Regions from separate parts of the Streptomyces sp. NBC_00466 genome, predicted to be linked through region 1. Evidence: predicted binding sites of a transcription regulator. Region 1 holds the regulator's gene; each other region holds the start of a gene.

The links. The regulator HrcA, encoded in region 1, represses chaperone genes, less so after heat shock. The targets are predictions, from matches to a motif close to TTNGCACTCNGNNNNNCNGAGTGCNAA.
Region 2: the regulator HrcA is predicted to act here: its motif matches at 1,652-1,678, upstream of groES (co-chaperone GroES).
Region 3: the regulator HrcA is predicted to act here: its motif matches at 1,247-1,273, upstream of groL (chaperonin GroEL).

What each region holds. Positions count from the first base shown of each region.
Region 1 covers NZ_CP107896.1:4,919,206-4,922,480, reverse strand. Annotated here, with positions in the region: gene dnaJ (molecular chaperone DnaJ) at 108-1,244, opposite strand; gene hrcA (heat-inducible transcriptional repressor HrcA) at 1,245-2,255, opposite strand; gene OG210_RS22075 (MBL fold metallo-hydrolase) at 2,412-3,173, shown strand; gene OG210_RS22070 (DUF3097 domain-containing protein) at 3,184-3,275, shown strand, end outside.
Region 2 covers NZ_CP107896.1:2,381,054-2,384,328, forward strand. Annotated here, with positions in the region: gene groL (chaperonin GroEL) at 1-1,084, opposite strand, end outside; gene groES (co-chaperone GroES) at 1,197-1,505, opposite strand; gene OG210_RS10345 (SAM-dependent methyltransferase) at 1,779-3,014, shown strand; gene OG210_RS10350 (hypothetical protein) at 3,149-3,275, opposite strand, start outside.
Region 3 covers NZ_CP107896.1:3,758,984-3,762,258, forward strand. Annotated here, with positions in the region: gene thrC (threonine synthase) at 1-6, shown strand, start outside; gene OG210_RS16770 (MoaD/ThiS family protein) at 88-363, shown strand; gene OG210_RS16775 (cold-shock protein) at 821-1,024, shown strand; gene groL (chaperonin GroEL) at 1,398-3,023, shown strand; gene OG210_RS16785 (Uma2 family endonuclease) at 3,164-3,275, opposite strand, start outside.

The DNA of each region.
Region 1 (3,275 bases):
CTACCGCCCGTTGAACGCATCCTTCGGCCGCGAGAACAGCCCCTGCTGACCGGGCTGACTGCATCCACCCGGGGGACGACCCCCGGCCCCCAGCAGAAAGGCACCCGCTACCGCCCGTTGAACGCGTCCTTCAGCCGCGAGAACAGCCCCTGCTGACCGGGCTGGAACTGGCCGGTCGGGCGTTCCTCGCCGCGCATTTTGGCGAACTCCCGCAGCAGTCGCTCCTGTTCGGCGTCCATCTTCGTCGGGGTGAGCACCTCGACATGCACGATCAGGTCACCGCGGCCGCCGCCGCGCAGATGCGTGATGCCGCGCTGGTGCATCGGGATCGACTGGCCGGACTGCGTGCCCGGCCGGATGTCGACCTCCTCCAGCGCGTCCAGTGTCTCCAGCGGCACCTTCGTACCGAGTGCGGCCGCCGTCATGGGAACCGTCACCGTGCAGTGCAGATCGTCGCCGCGCCGCTGGAAGACCGCGTGCGGCAGCTCGTGGATCTCGACGTACAGGTCGCCGGCGGGGCCGCCGCCCGGGCCGACCTCGCCCTCGCCCGCGAGCTGGATGCGGGTGCCGTTGTCGACACCGGCCGGGATCTTCACCGTCAGCGTGCGGCGGGAGCGGATGCGCCCGTCGCCCGCGCACTCGGGGCACGGGGTCGGCACGACCGTACCGAAGCCCTGGCACTGCGGGCACGGCCGCGAGGTCATGACCTGGCCCAGGAAGGACCGGGTGACCTGCGAGACCTCACCGCGGCCGCGGCACATGTCGCAGGTCTGGGCCGAGGTGCCGGGGGCCGCTCCCTCGCCGCTGCAGGTCGTACAGACCACAGCGGTGTCGACCTGGATGTCCTTCGTGGTGCCGAAGGCCGACTCGTTGAGGTCGATCTCCAGCCGGATCATCGCGTCCTGGCCGCGCCGCGTACGCGACCTCGGCCCGCGCTGGGACGCCGTACCGAAGAAGGCGTCCATGATGTCCGAGAAGTTGCCGAAGCCGCCCTGGCCGAAGCCGCCGGCTCCGCCGCCGCCCGCCTGCGAGAGCGGGTCGCCGCCGAGGTCGTAGACCTGCTTCTTCTGCGGGTCCGACAACACCTCGTAGGCGGCGTTGATCTCCTTGAAGCGTTCCTGCGTCTTGGGATCGGGATTGACGTCCGGGTGGAGCTCGCGCGCCAATCGCCGGAATGCCTTCTTGATCTCGTCCTGGGAAGCGTCGCGGCGCACGCCGAGAACGGCGTAATAGTCCGTGGCCACTTACGACTCCGCCAGGATCTGTCCGACGTAACGTGCCACTGCGCGTACCGCTCCCATCGTTCCGGGGTAGTCCATGCGGGTCGGTCCGACCACGCCGAGTTTGGCGACTGCCTCGTCGCCCGAACCGTAGCCGACGGCGACGACCGATGTGGACGTCAGGCCCTCGTGGGCATTCTCATGCCCGATGCGTACGGTCATGCCCGAGTCCTCACCGAGCAGCTTGAGCAGCACGACCTGCTCCTCAAGCGCTTCCAGCACCGGCCTGATGGTCAGTGGGAAGTCATGTCCGAATCGCGTCAGATTGGCGGTTCCGCCGATCATCAGCCGTTCTTCGGTCTCCTCGACCAGCGTTTCCAGCAAGGTCGCGAGCACCGTGGAAACCGTACCCCGGTCTTCCTGCTCGAAGGACTCGGGAAGGTCCTGCACCAATTGTGGTACGTCCGCGAAGCGGCGCCCCACCACCCGGCTGTTGAGCCGGGCACGGAGGTCGGCGAGAGATGTCTCACCGAACGGCGCCGGGCAGTCGATCATGCGCTGCTCGACCCGTCCGGTGTCCGTGATCAGCACGAGCATCAGCCGGGCCGGGGCCAGCGCCAGCAGCTCCACGTGCCGCACCGTGGAACGGGTCAGCGACGGGTACTGCACCACGGCGACCTGCCGGGTGAGCTGGGCGAGGAGCCGCACGGTGCGGCCCACCACGTCGTCGAGGTCGACGGCGCCGTCCATGAAGTTCTGGATGGCGCGCCGCTCGGGCGACGAGAGGGGCTTGACGCCCGCGAGCCGGTCGACGAACAGCCGGTAGCCCTTGTCGGTGGGGATGCGGCCCGCGCTCGTGTGCGGCTGGGCGATGAAACCCTCGTCCTCCAGGGCCGCCATGTCGTTGCGGACGGTGGCCGGTGACACACCGAGCCGGTGCCGCTCGGTGAGCGCCTTGGAGCCGACCGGCTCCTCGGTGCCCACATAGTCCTGGACGATGGCGCGCAACACTTCGAGTCTGCGTTCGCTGAGCACCCGCGCACACCTCCAGCTGTCGATCCGGGCCTGCCTGGCACTCGGAATGTTCGAGTGCCAGCAGCGTCCCAGTGTACGGCGGAGAGGTTCACCGCTGGCAAGGGCGGCCCGTCGCGCGGTCGCGCCGGTGTCCGCCGACCGGGATAGCGTCGCTGTATGGACGCCACTTGGGAAGACTCCGGCTGGGAACACCTGGCGGCGGGCGTGGGCCGGTGCCGTCTCCCCCGCTGGGACGCGACGGCCGGGCTCGTGGCGGGCCGGTACGGTGCGCTGCTCTTCGACACGGGGGCGACGCTGCGCGAGGGCCGGGAGATCCGGATGCGCGCGGAGGCGGTGCTGGGCCGCCGGGTGACGCACATCGCGCTGAGCCACCCGCACTTCGACCATGTGCTGGGCACCGCCGTGTTCGCGGGTGTCCAGGTCTACGGAGCGGTGGGCGCGGAGGCGCTGCTCACCCGGGGCTCGCGCGGCGCCGACGCGCTGCGCCAGGACGCGGTGCGCCACGGCGTCCCGGCGGCGGAGGCCGCCGACGCGGTGGCCCATCTGGTCGCTCCGCACCATCCGGTCTCCGGGGAGCTGACCCTTGACCTGGGCGGCCGCCGGGTCACCCTGGTGAACTGCGGCCCCGGGCACACCGGCCACGACCTGGCGCTGCTCGTCCCGGGCGGGCAGGAGGCCGGCCCCGGGGACGGCGCGGGCGACCGCGACGTCGTCTTCTGCGGCGACCTGGTCGAGGAGTCGGGCGAGCCGCAGGCGGGCCCGGACGCGATGCCCGCCCGCTGGCCCGCGGCGCTGGACCGGCTGCTGGCACTGGGCGGTGAGGACGCGCTGTACGTACCGGGGCACGGGGCCGTGGTCGACGCCGCGTTCGTCCGCGCTCAGCGTGATGTGCTGGCAGCGCGCTCCGGGGTGTCGTAGCGTCTGCGGAATGCGCAGCTACAGCCCCGACTTCACGCCGCCGTGGAAGAAGCAGACGCCCGCCCGCGAGGTCGCGGCCGAGCCCGATCTGGTGGTCGAGGA
Region 2 (3,275 bases), 2.5 Mb from region 1:
GGTCCCAGTCGGAGTCCGTGGACTCGATCTCGGCCTTGATCTGGTTGACGCGGCCCTGGACCTCGTCCGACTTGCCACCGCCGTCGACGATGGTGGTGTCGTCCTTGGTGATGGTCACGCGGCGGGCGGTGCCCAGCACGTCGAGACCGGCCTGGTCGAGCTTGAGTCCGACCTCCTCGGCGATGACCGTGGCACCGGTGAGGGTGGCCATGTCGCCGAGCATCGCCTTGCGGCGGTCGCCGAAGCCGGGGGCCTTGACCGCGACAGCGTTGAAGGTGCCACGGATCTTGTTCACGACCAGGGTCGACAGGGCCTCGCCCTCGACGTCCTCGGCGATGATCAGCAGCGGCTTGGAGCTACCCGCCTGGATGACCTTCTCAAGGAGCGGCAGCAGGTCCTGGATCGAACCGATCTTGCCCTGGTGGATCAGGATGTACGGGTCGTCGAGGACGGCCTCCATACGCTCCTGGTCGGTCACCATGTACGGCGAGAGGTAACCCTTGTCGAAGGCCATGCCCTCGGTGAAGTCCAGGTCCAGACCGAAGGTGTTGGACTCCTCGACGGTGATGACACCGTCCTTGCCGACCTTGTCCATCGCCTCGGCGATGAGCTCGCCGACCTGCTTGTCCTGCGCGGAAAGACCCGCGACAGCGGCGATGTCGGACTTGTCATCGATCGGGCGGGCGGTCGCGAGGAGCTCCTCGGACACAGCCTTGACCGCGGCGTCGATGCCCTTCTTCAGGGAGGCGGGGGAAGCGCCGGCGGCGACGTTGCGCAGACCCTCGCGGACCAGCGCCTGGGCCAGCACGGTGGCGGTGGTGGTGCCGTCACCCGCGATGTCGTTGGTCTTGGTCGCCACCTCCTTCACCAGCTGCGCGCCGAGGTTCTCGTACGGGTCGTCGAGCTCGACCTCGCGGGCGATCGTGACACCGTCGTTGGTAATGGTGGGAGCGCCGAACTTCTTGTCGATGACGACGTTGCGGCCCTTGGGGCCGATCGTCACCTTGACCGTGTCGGCAAGCTTGTTGACGCCGCGCTCAAGGGCGCGACGGGCGTCCTCGTCGAACTTCAGGATCTTCGCCATGGAGCTGATTCAGTCCTCTCAAAAACGAACTGCGCCCCCAGTGCCCGTCACTCGGTGTGCGAACACAGCAGATGCGGGGCCAGGGGCGCAGATCAAGAAATACGTCGGTGAATTACTTCTCGACGATCGCGAGAACGTCGCGAGCCGAGAGGACGAGGTACTCCTCGCCGTTGTACTTCACCTCGGTGCCGCCGTACTTGCTGTACAGCACGACATCGCCGGCCTTGACGTCAAGCGGAAGACGCTCGCCGTTCTCGAAGCGGCCCGGGCCCACGGCCAGGACGACGCCCTCCTGGGGCTTCTCCTTGGCGGTGTCCGGAATGACCAGGCCGGAGGCCGTGGTCTGCTCGGCGTCGAGCGGCTGGACCACAATGCGGTCCTCGAGCGGCTTAATGGCAACCTTGGAGCTGGTTGTCGACACGATCCGGTCTCCCCCTTCGGAGATCTCACGGGGTGAACTGTCTGAGTGGCGACCGGATGGATCCGTCGTCGCGGGTGCCGGACCGGCCCGTCGCCATATTTGGCACTCTCCCGTGGGGAGTGCCAGAACTGAGACTAGGACGGCAGTTAGCACTCGGTCAAGCGGAGTGCCAATCTGCTCAGGCCATGTCGCCTTCCCCCTGCGCCTCTCGTGCGTCCAGTGCCTCCCTTGCTCCCCCCTGCCCTCTCAACGGACGGACAGCCATCACCCGCCATGGCGATCACCCACAATGGACGGGTGACCGATCTCGACGCCTTCACCGCGCTGTTCACCAATGAGGGCGCCGCCCTGCTCGCATCCCTGCGGGAGTACGACCCCGCACAGGAGCTGGCCGTCGCCACCCGGTTGCGCCGCACGTACCCCACCGAGCTGGTCTCCGCCGCCCTGGCCCAGGCGCGGCTGCGGCAGCGGGCGGTGCCGAAATTCGGCGCGGACGACGCGTACCGGATGTTCTTCACACCCAACGGCGTGGAGCAGTCCACCCGTAAATCCGTCGCCGAGTACCGCGCCCGCCGCTTCGCCGAGCTGGGCGTACGCAGCGTCGCGGACCTGTGCTGCGGCATCGGCGGGGATGCCCTGGCACTCGCCCGCGCCGGGCTCTCCGTACTGGCGGTCGACCGCGACCCCCTGACAGCCGAGGTCGTACGGGCCAACGCCGACGCCCTCGGGCTGAGCAGCCTGATCGAGGTGCGGTGCACGGATGTGGCGGAGGTCGGCACGGACCCGTACGACGCGGTCTTCGTCGACCCGGCACGGCGTGGCGGTCGCGGACGGATCTTCAACCCCGAGGCGTACTCACCGCCGCTGTCCTGGGCTACTGGCGCGGTGGCCGGCCGCCCGGCGTCCGGCGCGTCGTCCCGAGCAGCGGGCGCTATCAAGATCGCTCCCGGTATCCCGCACGAGATGATCCCCGGCAGCGCCGAGGCCGAGTGGATCTCCGACAGCGGCGACGTCAAGGAAGCGGTGCTCTGGTTCGGCACGGATCCGGGGCTGCGCCGTGCCACGCTGCTCCCTTCGGGGGCCACCCTCACGGGCCGCGGACTCCCCGACCCCGCGGTGCGCACGCTGGGCCGGTATCTGTACGAACCGGACGGCGCCGTCATCCGCGCCCACCTCGTCGCCGAGGTCGCCGAGGAACTCGGCGGCGGGCTGATCGACGAGACCATCGCCTACGTCACGGCGGACGAACTGTGCTCCACCCCGTACGCGACGGCCTACGAGATCACGGACAAACTCCCCTTCGGCCTGAAAAAACTGAAGGCCCTGCTGCGCGAGCGGGAGGTCGGCAACCTGACCGTCAAGAAGCGCGGCTCGGCAGTCGAACCGGAAGAGGTACGGCGCAGAGTCAAGCCGCAGGGGCCGAACGCGGCGACCGTGATCCTCACCCGCGTCGCAGGCGCGCCGACGATGCTGATCGGACAGCCGGCGGGCCCCCCGTCGAGCCCCTGACGGAGCCGGACCCTGCGATTCCGTACCTCTGCTCTGACGCTCTTCTCTTCCCTGACTCTCTTTCCCTGGCCCTCTTCCGCAGGTCTTTCCCCAGGCTCTCTTTGCTCAGGCCCTCTTCCTCAGGCCCTCTTCACTCAGGTCAGGTCGGTCAGCTCGTCCGCATACACCTGGGACAGCGGCTGCGGTCCCACGTACTGCTGGCAGTTGCAGACCCCGGGCTCGAAACTCAGCGGTTTCTTGTTCTCGTCCCAGGCCGTCGGA
Region 3 (3,275 bases), 1.2 Mb from region 1:
GCCTGACCCGGGCTCCTGTCCCGCCCCGTCCGTACTCGCCCGCTCCGTCCGACTCGTCCCGCCCCGGACTCCTGGAAGGCAATCCGCATGAGCGTCAAGGTCCGCATCCCCACCATCCTCCGCACCTACACGGGCGGCCAGGCCGAGGTCGCAGCCGACGGCGGCACCCTCTCCGAGGTCATCGCCGACCTGGAGAAGAACCACACCGGCATCGCGGCCCGCGTCCTGGACGACCAGGGCAAGCTGCGCCGCTTCGTGAACGTCTACGTGAACGACGACGACGTGCGCTTCGAGCAGGGCCTGGAGACGGCGACGCCGGACGGCGCGGGCATTTCCATCATCCCGGCCGTCGCCGGCGGCTGAGCAAGCCCCTGCGGCGCCGCGGCGCTGCTGCGGCGCGCCCCGGGCGGGCCCGTCGCCCTGCTGTCCGCCCTGCCGTCTGCTGAACCTGTTGCCCTCTCCGCGTACGAAGCGGAGGGGGCAATTCAGCATGATTGAACACGGTAGAGTTGGGGCAGCCCCCTTGATCCTTCTTGATCGCCCGTGCCAGGAGCAGCTGAGCACGCGTCAATGTGTGGGCAATGCGTTCGATCTCTTTGCGTCGTAAGTGCCCTTTGCCCGGCCCGACTTGCCCGGGGATCCCCGGAAATCCGCCCAATGGGGCGTTCAGCCGCGCTCAGAATTCTCGTCCGATTGACCTGTTGCAGAGGGCAGTTGGGCAGATACATTCAGCCGCGGTCGACGCGTTCCGGCGCAAGGTCTGACCCGGATCCCGCGAAGTGCGGGCTCTGTGCAAGGGCCAGTAATAGGGGAGTTAGGCATGGCTCAGGGCACCGTCAAGTGGTTCAACGCGGAGAAGGGGTACGGCTTCATCGCGGTCGACGGTGGTGCGGATGTTTTCGTCCACTACAGCGCGATTCAGATGGACGGCTACCGCACCCTTGAAGAAGGTCAGCGAGTCGAGTTCGAGATCTCGCAGGGCCAGAAGGGTCCGCAGGCGGACATGGTCAAGCTCGCCGTCTGATCTCGGCGCGATCGGCCACCGACCCACTCACGCCGAGAGGCCCGCACCCCACACCGGGGCGCGGGCCTCTCGTGCGTCCGGGGGCCTCCGAGACCGCCCGCGCGTGGGGCTGGTATCCACCGAAGGCGCTTGCGCCCTCTCGTCGCCCGACCACCACCCCTCAACGACCCCGCTTCGCGGGGGCACCTTGCACTCACAGGGGCCGAGTGCTAATCATTGGCGTTAGCACTCTCCCAGTGAGAGTGACAGAAGGACCGGGTTGGTGAGGCCCGCGGGCCGGGTGGGGCAAGGAACCACCGGGCAAGCAGGCCGTCCGTCGCGGGCACCGCCAGGTCTGACGCTTTCCACCCCCTGTCCGGGAGGACCACTTCACATGGCCAAGATCATCGCGTTCGACGAGGAGGCACGGCGCGGTCTCGAGCGCGGGATGAACCAGCTCGCCGACGCCGTCAAGGTCACCCTCGGCCCCAAGGGCCGCAACGTCGTCCTTGAGAAGAAGTGGGGCGCCCCCACGATCACCAACGATGGTGTTTCCATCGCCAAGGAGATCGAGCTCGAGGACCCGTACGAGAAGATCGGCGCCGAGCTGGTCAAGGAGGTCGCCAAGAAGACGGACGACGTCGCCGGTGACGGTACGACCACCGCGACCGTCCTGGCGCAGGCGCTGGTTCGTGAGGGCCTCCGCAACGTCGCCGCCGGTGCCAACCCGATGGCCCTGAAGCGTGGCATCGAGAAGGCCGTCGAGGCCGTCTCCGCCGCTCTGCTGGAGCAGGCCAAGGACGTGGAGACGAAGGAGCAGATCGCTTCGACCGCCTCCATCTCCGCCGCCGACACCCAGATCGGCGAGCTCATCGCCGAGGCGATGGACAAGGTCGGCAAGGAAGGCGTCATCACCGTCGAGGAGTCGCAGACCTTCGGTCTTGAGCTTGAGCTCACCGAGGGCATGCGCTTCGACAAGGGCTACATCTCGGCGTACTTCGCCACCGACATGGAGCGTATGGAGGCGTCGCTCGACGACCCGTACATCCTGATCGTCAACTCCAAGATCGGCAACGTGAAGGACCTCCTTCCGCTGCTCGAGAAGGTCATGCAGTCCGGCAAGGCGCTGCTGATCATCGCGGAGGACGTCGAGGGCGAGGCGCTGTCGACCCTGGTCGTCAACAAGATCCGCGGCACCTTCAAGTCCGTCGCCGTCAAGGCTCCGGGCTTCGGCGACCGCCGCAAGGCCATGCTCGGCGACATCGCCATCCTCACCGGTGGCACGGTCATCTCCGAGGAGGTCGGCCTCAAGCTGGAGAGCGCCGGTCTCGACCTGCTCGGCCGCGCCCGCAAGGTCGTCATCACCAAGGACGAGACCACGATCGTCGACGGTGCCGGTGACAGCGACCAGGTCCAGGGTCGCGTCAACCAGATCCGCGCCGAGATCGAGAACTCCGACTCGGACTACGACCGCGAGAAGCTCCAGGAGCGCCTCGCGAAGCTGGCCGGCGGCGTGGCCGTCATCAAGGCCGGTGCCGCGACCGAGGTCGAGCTCAAGGAGCGCAAGCACCGCATCGAGGACGCCGTTCGCAACGCGAAGGCGGCCGTCGAGGAGGGCATCGTCGCCGGTGGTGGCGTGGCCCTGCTCCAGGCTTCCGCGGTGTTCGAGAAGCTTGAGCTCGAAGGCGACGAGTCGACCGGCGCCAACGCCGTGAAGCTCGCCCTTGAGGCCCCGCTGAAGCAGATCGCCGTCAACGGTGGTCTCGAAGGCGGAGTCGTCGTCGAGAAGGTCCGCAACCTGACGGTCGGCCACGGCCTGAACGCTGCGACCGGCGAGTACGTCGACATGATCGCCGAGGGCATCATCGACCCGGCGAAGGTCACGCGCTCCGCGCTGCAGAACGCCGCGTCGATCGCCGCGCTGTTCCTCACCACCGAGGCCGTCATCGCCGACAAGCCGGAGAAGGCCGCCCCCGGCGGCGCCCCGGGCGGCATGCCCGGCGGTGACATGGACTTCTGATCCTCTTCGTTCTTTTCGAGGATCGGCTGCTCCAGCAGTAGCACGCGAGCTGTACGGCAAGCAGTACGGCAAGCAGCAGTACGGACCGAGGGCGGTACCCCTTCTCGGAGGGGTACCGCCCTCGGGCGTTTGCGGGTGCTTCAGCGGGCGTAGTCCTTGAGTTTCCCGGTCTCCAGAGTGATCGAGACGGGCGCGGGAAGCGTGACTGTGGTGCCGTAGGCGTGGGATGTGCGGGTCAGGTACTCGCCCCGC